4 regions of the Marinobacterium sp. xm-d-564 genome follow, and region 3 is predicted to be linked to each of the others. Evidence: predicted binding sites of a transcription regulator. Region 3 holds the regulator's gene; each other region holds the start of a gene.
What was found. The regulator sigma-54, encoded in region 3, starts transcription at its own class of promoters, with help from an activator protein. The targets are predictions, from matches to a motif close to TGGCACNNNNNTTGCTNT.
Positions count from the first base shown of each region.

Region 1: the regulator sigma-54 is predicted to act here: its motif matches at 1,868-1,885, upstream of urtA (urea ABC transporter substrate-binding protein).
Region 2: the regulator sigma-54 is predicted to act here: its motif matches at 1,451-1,468, upstream of glnK (P-II family nitrogen regulator).
Region 4: the regulator sigma-54 is predicted to act here: its motif matches at 1,675-1,692, upstream of glnL (nitrogen regulation protein NR(II)).

Region 1 is NZ_WBYO01000013.1:31,109-34,260, forward strand. It holds gene urtB (urea ABC transporter permease subunit UrtB) at 1-473, opposite strand, end outside; gene urtA (urea ABC transporter substrate-binding protein) at 543-1,826, opposite strand; gene XMD564_RS11025 (hypothetical protein) at 2,132-2,482, shown strand; gene XMD564_RS11030 (uracil-xanthine permease family protein) at 2,519-3,152, opposite strand, start outside.
Region 2 is NZ_WBYO01000003.1:87,556-90,707, reverse strand. It holds gene XMD564_RS04480 (YifB family Mg chelatase-like AAA ATPase) at 1-940, opposite strand, end outside; gene XMD564_RS04475 (accessory factor UbiK family protein) at 980-1,228, opposite strand; gene glnK (P-II family nitrogen regulator) at 1,522-1,860, shown strand; gene XMD564_RS04465 (ammonium transporter) at 1,896-3,146, shown strand.
Region 3 is NZ_WBYO01000001.1:211,351-214,502, reverse strand. It holds gene lptB (LPS export ABC transporter ATP-binding protein) at 1-433, shown strand, start outside; gene XMD564_RS01085 (RNA polymerase factor sigma-54) at 464-1,963, shown strand; gene hpf (ribosome hibernation-promoting factor, HPF/YfiA family) at 2,016-2,306, shown strand; gene XMD564_RS01075 (PTS sugar transporter subunit IIA) at 2,319-2,777, shown strand; gene rapZ (RNase adapter RapZ) at 2,780-3,152, shown strand, end outside.
Region 4 is NZ_WBYO01000004.1:5,761-8,912, forward strand. It holds gene glnA (glutamate--ammonia ligase) at 32-1,438, shown strand; gene glnL (nitrogen regulation protein NR(II)) at 1,763-2,818, shown strand; gene glnG (nitrogen regulation protein NR(I)) at 2,820-3,152, shown strand, end outside.

The DNA.
Region 1 (3,152 bases), on a different contig from region 3:
CCCACCACCTCTGGAGTTGCGGTTCCAATCAAATCCAGGGCAGCACTGCGTCGATCCGCTGGACTCTCTGCAAGCAGAGCCGCGGTTGAAAGCAGCGCACCAAATTCAGAGCGCAAAGTGTTATTGATACTGACACGTTTAAAGTGACGCTTATTGTCGATCACAACCAAACTGCCATCACGCAGCCTGATTGCCTCAGCCCCCTTTTCAGCCTTCTCAACTCGATAGAGCTGCTTCTCTTTTTTGTGGTAGTAGAGTTGGCTGTCGAGCATCAGTTGAACTAAGGATAGGGCCTCGCCTGAATCGGTAGCCATCCAGTCGCTAATAATGCGTGATTTTTCAGTAAACTTAGCTTTTGTCAGCTTCTCTTCGTACTGATTAAACTCAGCCTCGCCTGCTAGAACTGGCAGAGCAAGCAGCGAGATGATCAGCATCAGAGAGCTTAGAAGCGATTTTCTAACAGATCGCATCATAATGAGATTCCTTACAGGTGGAAAAAAGGCGGCAGTATCTGCCGCCTGGTCTTTTCTTGTTAAGAAAGATTAGAAGTTCTGACCAGAACAGGTTGCGGTTTTCACGTTGTAGTTCCCGCAAGAGAGTGGCTGGCGCCAGTCTGAGATAAGGTCTTTAGAACCCTCTAGGAAATCAGACCATGCATCACCAACCACCAAACCTGAAGTTGAAGAGACCACTTCAAATTGACCATCATCTTGGATCTCACCGATCAGAACCGGTTTAGAGATGTGGTGGTTTGGCATCATAGTGGATAGGCCACCTGTAAGGTTTGGTACAGAGACACCGATGAGAGCATCTTGGACAGCCGATGGATCCGTTGTACCAGCTTTTTCAACCGCTTTAGCCCACATGTTGAAGCCGATGTAGTGCGCTTCCATTGGGTCATTGGTTACACGATCTTCGTTACCAATGAATGAGTGCCAGTTCTCGATAAATTCATCGTTCACTTCACTATCAACGCTCATGAAGTAGTTCCAAGCAGCTAGGTGACCTACAAGCGGTCCAGTATCCATACCAGATAGCTCCTCTTCACCGACAGAGAAAGCAACCACTGGAATATCTTCAGAGCTGATGCCCTGTGAACCTAGCTCTTTGTAGAAAGGTACGTTGGCATCGCCGTTAATGGTAGAGACAACCGCAGTCTTCTTACCCGCTGAACCGAACTTTTTAATGTCCGATACAATCGACTGCCAATCAGAGTGACCGAATGGCGTGTAGTTCACCATGATGTCCTCTTCAGCAACACCCGCCGCTTTTAGGTAAGCATCCAAGATTTTGTTAGTTGTACGTGGGTAGACATAGTCAGTACCGGCTAGCACCCAACGCTCAACACCCAACTCGTTCATTAGGTAATCAACCGCTGGAATCGCCTGCTGGTTTGGCGCAGCACCTGTGTAGAAGACGTTTTTAGACGACTCTTCACCTTCATACTGAACTGGGTAGAACATGAGGCTGTCTAGCTCTTCAATAACCGGAAGAACCGATTTACGCGACACTGATGTCCAACAACCGAAGATCGCGTCCACCTTCTCTTTCTCAACTAGCTCACGTGCTTTCTCAGCAAACAGTGGCCAGTTAGACGCTGGGTCGACAACCACAGGCTCAAGTTGTTTACCTAGCAAACCGCCCTTCTTGTTCTGCTCTTCGATCAGCATCAGCATGGTGTCTTTCAGTGTTGTCTCACTGATCGCCATTGTGCCCGACAGTGAGTGAAGCACGCCCACTTTGATCGTATCAGCCGCCATTGCAAGATTCGTTGCAGAAACAGCTAAGGCTAGCGCAGCAGATTTAAACATAGTTGATTTAGACATCAGGGTCTTCTCCTTTGATTAGTAACCTAGATGTTTTTCTTATTGCAGAGTGCGTGCCAGTTTTTGAAATAGTCCGTAAATTAATTTTATTTATGTTTAAAAACAATAATATAAACAATTAATATTATTCTATTTGACGCATATGAAGAGATTTTACAGCGCACCATTAAGTGACATTTATGACAGAATTGCGCACCAAAAGATCGCAAAAGTAAATTTTTTAAGGGTATTTTGGTGCACTTGTTTAGGGTTGTGAGATTAGCCATATAGCGGCTGACAGGCGAGAACTCAACTACGGAGCTGCCGTGACTGGCTTCAGCCTGTCATCCGCAGTCAGAAACGATCGCCTCATCTACGATAAGGCTCCAACATCAACTCGGCACGCGAACCGTTGGAGCGGTCTTAAAAAGGCCGCGATTTTTAGCGATATAAATCGCCTCATCTTCGATAAGGCTCCAACATCAATTCAGCGTGCGAACCGTTGGAGCGGTCTTGAAAAGGCCGCGATTTTTACCGATATAAATCGCCTCATCTTCGATGAGGCTCCAACATCAATTCAGCGTGCGAACCGTTGGAGCGGTCTTGAAAAGGCCGCGATGCGTGCTGATAAAAATCGCCTCATCTGTGATAAGGCTCCAACTGAAAAGGCCCCATAAGGGGCCTTTGATCGATTAGAAAGGTAAGTTAAAAACTTACTCCTCTTCCTTCTTAGGATGAGGCATAAACAGGTTGAGTACGATGGCGCAGACTGCTGCTGGTAGTAGACCTGTTGTTAAAAGCGCCTTAACTGTACCGTCTAGGTGCTGAAGCGCTTCTGGAACCTGCATTAGACCCAGGCCAAGTGATAGTGATACTGCAAAGATCACCATGTTACGGCTGTTCCAATCCACATCAGCCAGCATCTTCATACCTGAAGAGGCAACCATGCCGAACATCACGATAACACCACCACCCAATACTTCGATTGGCACAGTAGAGATGAGAGCACCCACTTTAGGGATCAGACCACAAACGATCAGGAAGATCGCACCAATGGTTGCCACGTGACGACTCATCATACGCGTCATTGCGATCAGACCAACGTTTTGCGAGAAAGATGTATTTGGCAGTGCACCAGCTAGAGCAGATAGCGCTGTACCTAGACCGTCTGCATAAGTTGCGCCTTTGATCTCAGTATCAGTTGCTTCACGATCCGCACCACCTTTGGTGATACCCGATACGTCACCCACTGTCTCAATCGCAGAGATGAATGACATAAGTGCAATACCTATGATGGCACCTGCGCCGAACTCGATTCCGAATGGGAAGAGCTGTGGCAGCGCAAAG
Region 2 (3,152 bases), on a different contig from region 3:
CTTCCAGCACAGAGCGGGGAAATTCTGGCAGCTCATCCAGAAATAGAACCCCTTGATGCGCCAATGAGATCTCACCCGGCCTAGGGGAAGATCCACCCCCCACCATCGCCCGTGATGATGCACTGTGGTGCGGTGCTCTATAGGGCCGTTCACCCCGAAACAACCGCTCGACCGGCAAACCCGAGACCGAATAGATACTGGCCGTTTCGATACAACTGGATTGTGAAAGTGGCGGTAGGATCGATGGCAGTGCTTGAGCCAACATACTTTTACCACTGCCCGGAGGGCCGCTCAAAAGCAGGTTATGCATTCCACTGGCGGCCACTTCCAAGGCACGACGGGCCATCGGTTGTCCCCGAACTTCTGAAAGATCTACGGGGTAACTCGGCGGATGATGAACTGGGGGTTGAGGGTCAATTTCAGGTAGCTTTTCAGCACTCAACGCCTGACATAGATCGTACAGCGTCTTAGCTGAGAGTTGCTGCTTAGCTCCCGCAAGTGAGGCTTCTTGACTATTGTCGGGTGCTATAATTATCAGCGCGCCCGCTTCAGCACAGGCATAGGCGGCCGGGAACAGACCTCTAATAGGGTGCAGTTTGCCATCCAAGCCCAATTCTGAGTAGAGCTCTGCCTGTTGCAAGTGAGTTGTTTTGAGCTGATTGGATGCCAACAGAATGCCCAACGCAATGGCTAGGTCATAACGTCCGCCCTCTTTAGGGAGATCGGCCGGTGATAAATTAACGGTGATTCGTCGTTGCGGGTATTCAAAGCCGGCGTTTAACAGTGCACTGCGCACACGCTCGCGGCTTTCACGCACCGCGGTTTCTGCCAAACCCACAATTGCAAAGGAGGGTAAGCCTCCTGAAAGGTGCACCTCAACGCGAACGCGAGGTGCCTCGATACCGAGCTGAGCTCGGCTATATAGAGTTGCCAATGCCATGACGCCATCCTTGGGTCCTGCAGTTGGCCTAGCGTTGATTTAGGACTCTTTTGACTCCAACTCCGCAACCATCGCTTCCAACTGCTCTAATTTTTCTCGAGTTCGCTGAAGTACAGCGGCCTGAGCGTCAAACTCCTCCCGAGTGACTAAATCCAGTTTAGCAAAACTTGATTGAAGTACAGTTTTAATTTGCTGCTGCATCGCCTCCTGACCTGGAAGTGATGAGTTACCCTGAAGGAATTGGGTCATCGTCTGACTTAGGTTTTCAAACATCTTAGGATCAAGCATCTCAGCCCCCTTTAACATCGATATGCGTCTCAATAGATGCACTATACCAGAACCCTTTTAAGACAAGCGTCTATGATCACTATTTTAGCCTCAATATGGCGCACCAAAGTAGTGCATGCACTTTTGTGGTGCATACTGGCGTGCACTATAAAGGTTGATAAAACGGTAAAGAGACCCATGAAAAATTTATAAGTCAATGTTTTATAAGTTATTTTTAAAAGTTGGCACAAGTTTCGCAAATAGAGTTCACAGGAAAAAATTAATCCTCCCTTTTCACATTAAGGAGAAATCTGATGAAACTAGTGTCAGCCGTAATTAAGCCATTCAAGCTTGACGACGTGCGCGAAGCGCTATCAGAGATCGGTGTACAAGGTATCACCGTGACTGAAGTTAAAGGCTTTGGCCGTCAAAAAGGCCACACCGAACTCTACCGTGGTGCAGAGTATGTTGTGGACTTCCTACCTAAAGTTCGCCTAGACGCTGCTGTCTCTGATGAGATCGTAGATCAGGTTATCGAAGCGATCACCAATGCTGCGCAAACCGGCAAAATTGGCGACGGTAAGATTTTTGTTTCAGCGCTTGAACAAGTGGTTCGCATCCGTACCGGTGAGACCGGCGACGAAGCTCTATAACGTTTTGATTTTTGGCCTTATTGGAGGGCATAACAATGGAAGAACTTTTGAATACAACAGCTGGTGATGTTACCCAGCTGAAGTACGCACTCGATACCTTCTACTTCTTGGTGTGTGGTGCGCTGGTTATGTGGATGGCGGCAGGCTTCTCAATGCTAGAAGCAGGTCTTGTTCGTTCTAAGAACACCACTGAAATTCTAACTAAGAACATCGCGCTATTCGCGATCTCTTGCATCATGTACTTCGTTTGCGGTTACGCGATCATGTACGGCGGTGACTACTTCCTATCTAGCATCACGGGTGACGGTGTTGCCGATGAGTGGACCTACGCGCCATCAGCTGACTTCTTCTTCCAGGTGGTATTCGTTGCAACAGCAATGTCTATCGTATCGGGTGCAGTGGCTGAACGTATGAAACTATGGGCGTTCCTAGCGTTCGCGGTTGTGATGACAGGCTTCATCTACCCAATGGAAGGTTCTTGGACTTGGGGCGGCAACGCTGTATTCGGCATGTACACTCTAGGTGATCTTGGTTTCTCTGACTTCGCGGGTTCAGGTATCGTCCACATGGCAGGTGCTGCAGCAGCACTAGCAGGTGTCCTAATGCTTGGCGCACGTAAAGGCAAATACGGTAAGAACGGTGAGATCAATGCGATCCCTGGTGCTAACCTACCAATGGCAACACTGGGCACATTCATCCTTTGGATGGGTTGGTTCGGCTTCAACGGTGGTTCGGTTCTAGCAACGTCTGACGTTGAGAACTCAAACGCAGTTGCCGTTGTCTTCATGAACACTAACGCAGCTGCGGCTGGCGGTGTAGTAGCAGCACTAATCACAGCGCGTCTACTGTTCGGCAAAGCGGACCTTACAATGGCACTTAACGGTGCACTAGCAGGTCTAGTAGCGATCACAGCAGAGCCTTCAACCCCTTCTGCACTACAAGCTCACATCTTCGGTGCGATCGGTGGTGTTCTGGTTGTCTTCTCTATCCTAACGCTGGATAAACTAAAAATTGACGATCCTGTCGGTGCGATCTCTGTACACGGTGTTGTAGGTCTTCTTGGTCTACTACTAGTACCAGTAACAAACGACGGTTCTACTTTCTCTGGCCAGATCATCGGCGCCCTAACAATCTTCGTATGGGTATTCGTTGTCAGCCTAGTGGTTTGGGGCATCATCAAAGCTGTGATGGGCATCCGAGTGACTGAAGAGGAAGAGTACGAAGGTGTCGATATCTCTGAATGTGGTATGGAAGCGTACCCAGAGTTCGTCACTTCACGTAAGTAAAATGAA
Region 3 (3,152 bases):
TCTGATGGCCATACTGGAGCAGAGAAAAGATCTCACCAAAGATCAACAGCACCAGAAAGCTCAGTCACTGCTTGAAGAGTTTCATATCACTCACATCAAAGAGTCCAAAGGGATGGTCCTATCCGGAGGTGAAAGACGCCGAGTTGAGATTGCAAGAGCCCTAGCAAACGATCCTGACTTCATCCTACTGGACGAGCCTTTTGCTGGTGTAGACCCCATCTCTGTCAGCGACATCAAACAGACAATCAGACACCTTAAAGATCGAGGTATTGGCGTCCTGATAACAGATCACAATGTCAGAGAGACTCTCGACATTTGCGAACGGGCTTACATCGTTAGTGAGGGTAACATTCTTGCAGAGGGTGAGCCTGAGCAGATCATGATGAATCAAGCCGTTAAAGAGGCTTATCTGGGCAATGATTTTCGCTTGTAACTCTCACACTTTTAAGTAATTATCATTTTAATGAAGCACTCTTTACAGCTCAAAGTCGGACAGAACCTGTCCATGACCCCACAATTGCAGCAAGCGATCAAATTGCTGCAACTCTCCTCCTTAGAGCTACAGACAGAGATTCAAGAGGCACTCGATAGTAACCCACTACTGGAGGTAGCCGATGAAGAAGATCAGAGTGAAGAGAACTCTCAAAGCATTGAGCAAAAAGAGTCATCAACCTTAGATGAGACCCAATCTAATTCAGAGATCGAAGAGACGTTCGAATCGTCTCAGCCGGAAGATAGCTGGTCTACTGATGACATCCCTGAACAGCTTTCAACCGACAGTCAATGGGACGATACTTACCAAAGCTCTTCAAATTCCAATCGTGATGATGATTGGATGCCAGGTGATAATGACGCTGCGGTTGAAACCATCCAAGACCACCTTAACTGGCAACTGAATCTGGTTAATTTCAGCGATGTTGATCGATACATTGCTGAGATGATTATCGACTCTATCGATGATCGTGGCTATCTGATCACCGATCTGCAGGACATTCTTCTTAACTGCCAAGAGGAACTACCTGAACTCTTTTTTGAAGTGGAAATGGATGAGGTGGAGACAGTACTTCACCGCATTCAACAGTTTGACCCACCCGGTGTCGGTGCCCGTGATCTTGCAGAGTGTTTGAAAATCCAGTTAAGACAGCTACCCATAGAGACACCTTGGCGCGCAGAGTCACTGCGCCTAGCGACCGACTATTTAAACCTGTTGGGCAGTCGAGATTTTAAATCTTTGATGCGCCGTATGAGGCTCAAAGAGGAGCAACTGTCAGAGGTGGTTAGGTTGATTCAATCACTTAACCCAACACCAGGAGACTCTTTAGATCTGGGTGATACTGATTACATCGTACCGGACGTGATCGTGCGTAAACGCGCTGGGGAGTGGACACTCACTTTAAATAACGACGTAGTTCCTGAGTTACGTATCAATGATGTCTACTCAGGCATGATTAAACGTGCAGACAACTCCGCGGAGAACCAATTTTTAAAAGACCATCTCCAGGATGCACGCTGGTTCATAAAAAGCTTACAAAGCCGCAACGAGACCCTCTTAAAGGTTTCAACGGAGATCGTTTCCAGACAGATCGGTTTTCTCGAGCAGGGTGAACAGGCGATGAAGCCTCTTATTCTTCACGATATTGCTGAAGCCGTTGATCTACATGAATCCACCATCTCCCGTGTTACAACTCGAAAATACATGCACACCCCGCGCGGTGTCTTTGAATTGAAGTATTTCTTTTCGAGTCAGGTGGCTACCAGTGACGGCAGTGGTGCATCGTCAACTGCGATCCGAGCAATCATTAAAAAACTAATTTCAAAAGAAGACCCTCGCAAGCCACTAAGTGACAGTAAGCTTGCTACACTACTAGATGAAGAGGGGGTGAATGTTGCAAGACGAACCATTGCTAAATATCGCGAAGTTCTCAACATTCCACCTTCAAATGAGAGAAAGCGTTTGGTTTAATTGAGGTAGGCGGCCTCATTTTTTCACTCCGCCTAAGACGAGGAGAAGTCATATGCAGATAAATATTACTGGTCATCACGTAGACCTGACTGAAGCTCTAAGTGAATACGTACGTAACAAGTTCGATAAGCTAGAACGTCACTTCGACAACATTCAGAATGTACAAGTTACTCTCAGTGTCGAAAAGCAGGGTAAAAAAGCCGAGGCTGATATTCACTTAGCCGGTGGCCAAGTGGTTGCTTCTGATGAGCATGATGACATGTATGCAGCGATTGATGGCTTAGTGGATAAGCTTGATCGCCAAATCATCAAGCACAAAGAAAAAATGAAATCTCACAAATAAACGAACGACAACATGCAACTAGGTGACCTACTGACGACTGAAACAACCGCCTGCCGGGAGTCAGTCGCCAGTAAAAAACGCCTTCTACAAGTGGCCAGCAAAAAGCTGGCCTCTTCAGTTGATGGCGTAACAGAAGATGAAATTTTTACAGGCCTTCTTAATCGTGAGCGATTAGGCAGTACAGGCATTGGCTCTGGCGTGGGTATACCACACTGTCGGATTCCGGGCTGTTCAACAGCATCGGCCTGCTTAATCACACTCGATGGCGGTGTCGATTTTGATTCAATCGATTCAGCGCCGGTCGATCTTGTCTGCGCACTGATCGTGCCCGATGATGGAAATGATGAGCACCTTAAGACACTAGCTGGTCTAGCAGAGCTGTTCAGCAAGCCCGAAGCCCTTAATTCACTTAGAGACTGCACGAATTCTGAGGCCCTACTCAATAAAGCAACTGAGCTATCAAAGGTCTGATCATGAGAGTCGTTGTCATCTCAGGTCGCAGTGGTTCAGGGAAGAGTACCGCCTTGCAAGCACTTGAAGATGTAGGGTTCTACTGCATAGACAACCTACCGGCGACACTATTGCCAGCGCTGGTCGAGCAGATGCTTAACGACCAGAATAACGCACCCCTGATTGCTGTGAGCATTGATGCCCGCAACCAGCATACCGACCTAAAAGCCTTCCCAGAGATCATGGAATCCTTGAGGGCTAGAGAAGATATAGGCATCGAGATCACTTATCTTGACGCATCAGAAGCGACCCTATTGAAACGGTACAGCGCCACTCGAAGAAAACACCCGCTGAGCGACCAAGATATTGGACTGGAAGAGGCAATAGCCTTAGAAC
Region 4 (3,152 bases), on a different contig from region 3:
CTGGCAATATCTGATAATGGAGAGAGCCATAATGTCTGAACAGACACTAAATCTGATCAAAGAAACTGACGCGAAGTGGATCGACCTTCGCTTTACAGACTCTAAAGGTAAAGAGCAGCACGTAACTATCCCAGTTCACGAAATGGGTGACGACTTCTTCGAAGACGGCAAAATGTTTGATGGCTCATCTATCCAAGGTTGGAAGGGTATTAACGACTCTGACATGATCCTTCGTCCAGATGACTCTTCATCTATCGTTGATCCATTCTCTGAAGATGCAACAGTCATCATCCGTTGTGACATCGTTGAGCCTGCTACAGGTCTTGGTTACGAGCGTGATCCACGTTCTGTTGCTAAGCGTGCAGAAGAGTACCTGAAATCAACAGGTATCGCTGACAGCGCTATGTTCGGTCCAGAGCCAGAGTTCTTCGTATTTGACGAAGTTCACTTCCACTCTGACATGTCTGGTTGTGGCTACACTGTATCTTCTGAAGAAGCTGCATGGTCTTCTAACAGCAAATTCGAAGGCGGTAACACAGGTCACCGTCCACGCGTTAAAGGCGGTTACTTCCCAGTACCACCAGTAGACTCTCTACACGATCTTCGTGCTGCAATGTGTGACGCGATGACAGCGATGGGTCTGCACGTAGAAGTACACCACCACGAAGTAGCAACTGCTGGTCAGTGTGAAATCGGTGTGGCAGGTAACACCCTTGTTAAGAAAGCTGACGAAGTTCAGATTCTTAAGTACGCAGTTCACAACGTTGCTCACGCTTACGGTAAAACAGCTACGTTCATGCCTAAGCCAATCGTTGGTGACAACGGCTCTGGTATGCACGTTCACCAGTCTCTATCTAAAGGCGGTGTTAACATCTTCGCTGGCGACGCATACGCGGGCCTATCTGAAGAAGCTCTTTACTACATCGGCGGTATCATCAAGCACGCTAAAGCGCTTAACGCTCTATGTAACCCAGGTACTAACTCGTACAAGCGTCTTGTTCCAGGCTTCGAAGCACCAGTTATGCTAGCTTACTCAGCTCGTAACCGTTCAGCTTCTATCCGTATCCCATACGTAACTAGCCCTAAAGGCCGTCGTATCGAGACACGCTTCCCTGATCCAATCGCTAACCCATACCTAGCGTTCTCTGCGCTAATGATGGCGGGTCTTGACGGTATCCAGAACAAGATCCACCCTGGCGATGCAGCAGACAAAGACCTTTACGATCTACCAGCTGAAGAAGCTGCTCAGATCCCACAGGTTTGTTCTTCACTAGAAGAAGCTCTGGACGCTCTAGAAGCTGATCACGAGTTCCTAACTCGCGGCGGCGTATTCACTGAAGACATGCTAAACGCTTACATCGAACTTAAGCGTGAAGAGTGTGCTCAAGTGAGCCAGACAACTCACCCAATCGAATACGATCTTTACTACTCAGTTTAAGATCTTATCGATTCAAAAAACCCGGCACCTGCCGGGTTTTTTATGTCCAGGATGGACGGTATCCTGCAGGCGCATGGATGCGCAGGAGCAGGGTATGCCAGGACGAACAGTATCCTGCAGGCGCATGGATGCGCACAAAACACCTCGCACCAAAATGGTGCATAATATCTTCATATATGCCATTCTGTTGTGCATGCTAAAACTCAAAAGCCCGTGGTTACTGGGTTTCGCTGAGTTGGCAACCTTTTTGCTTATTAAGTAGAGCTATTAAGGCTTAACGCTAGAGTAGAGCTGTTAAGTCATCAAAACCCTTGGGAATACCTAATGTTCGGATCGCAACAGTACAAATTGATTCTTGAAAACCTCAATACGGCTGTATTGGTACTGGGGCAGAAGTTCGAGTTGAAGTATATGAATCCGGCCGCTGAGGTTCTGTTAGAGGGTAGCTTTAAACGCTTAAAAAATTCACACATCGAGTATCTCTTTATTGGTTCCGAAGAGGAGCTCAAGCTATTAGAGAGTGTCTCTGCGACGGGACAGCATGTCAGTAAACGCGAAGCCGCTCTGATTACCTTTGGTGGTAACGAGTTGATGACGGATTACACCATCTCAAGGTTACCGAATGGGTTTCTACTGATGGAGTTGCACCCACGTGATCGCCTGGTTCGAATTGAGCGTGAAGAGGAGATGTTGAATCGACATGCCACCGCCAAAGTGCTTGTGCGTGGCTTGGCACATGAGATCAAGAACCCGTTGGGCGGGATTCGCGGCTCTGCACAGTTGCTAGAGCGCGAGCTGGATGATGAGGGGCTTAAAGAGTTCACCGGAATTATCATCGATGAAGCGGATCGGTTAAGAAATCTGGTGGATCGTCTGATGGGGCCTTACAAGAAGCCCAACATACACCCGGTGAACATTCACGAGGTGCTCGAGCGTGTGCGTGCTCTGATTGAAGTTGAAAGCGAGCAAGAGATTCAGTTGGTTCGTGACTACGACCCAAGTCTGCCGGAGTTTAACGGCGACAGTGAACAGTTGATCCAAGCGGTTTTAAACATCTGCAGAAATGCGATGCAGGCCCTGAAAGAGTCTGAAACAGCCGCTCCGCAAATCCGTATGAAAACACGAGCGCTCAGACGAATTACGCTGGGCGCAGAGCAGCATCGACTGGTCTGCTGCGTAGAGATTATCGATAACGGTCCGGGCATACCAAAGGATCTTTTAGATTCCGTGTTCTATCCGATGGTGACCGGTCGTGCGGAAGGGTCTGGGTTGGGACTATCGATTGCCCAATCTGTTATTGGTCAGCACCAGGGTTTAATCGAGGTCGCCTCGAAACCCAGTACAACAAATTTTAAAATTTTAATTCCTTTGGAGAGTTGAGATGGCTAAGCCAGCAACCGTTTGGATAGTAGATGATGATCGCTCAATACGTTGGGTTTTAGAGAAAGCGATCTCTGGCAGTGGCTTGGCGACAGAAGTGTTTGAGTCGGGCGATGCGTTGCTGCGTAAAATTAAGCGTGAACAGCCTGATGTGATTATCAGCGATATTCGTATGCCGGGCATTGATGGTCTTGAGATGCTAGAGCAGCTTCAAGCTGATTATGCAGACATTCCGACTATCATCATGACCGCTCACTCAGATTTAGATTCCGCGGTTGCCTCTTATCAAGGTGGTGCCTTTGAGTACTTGCCTAAGCCATTTGATATTGATGAG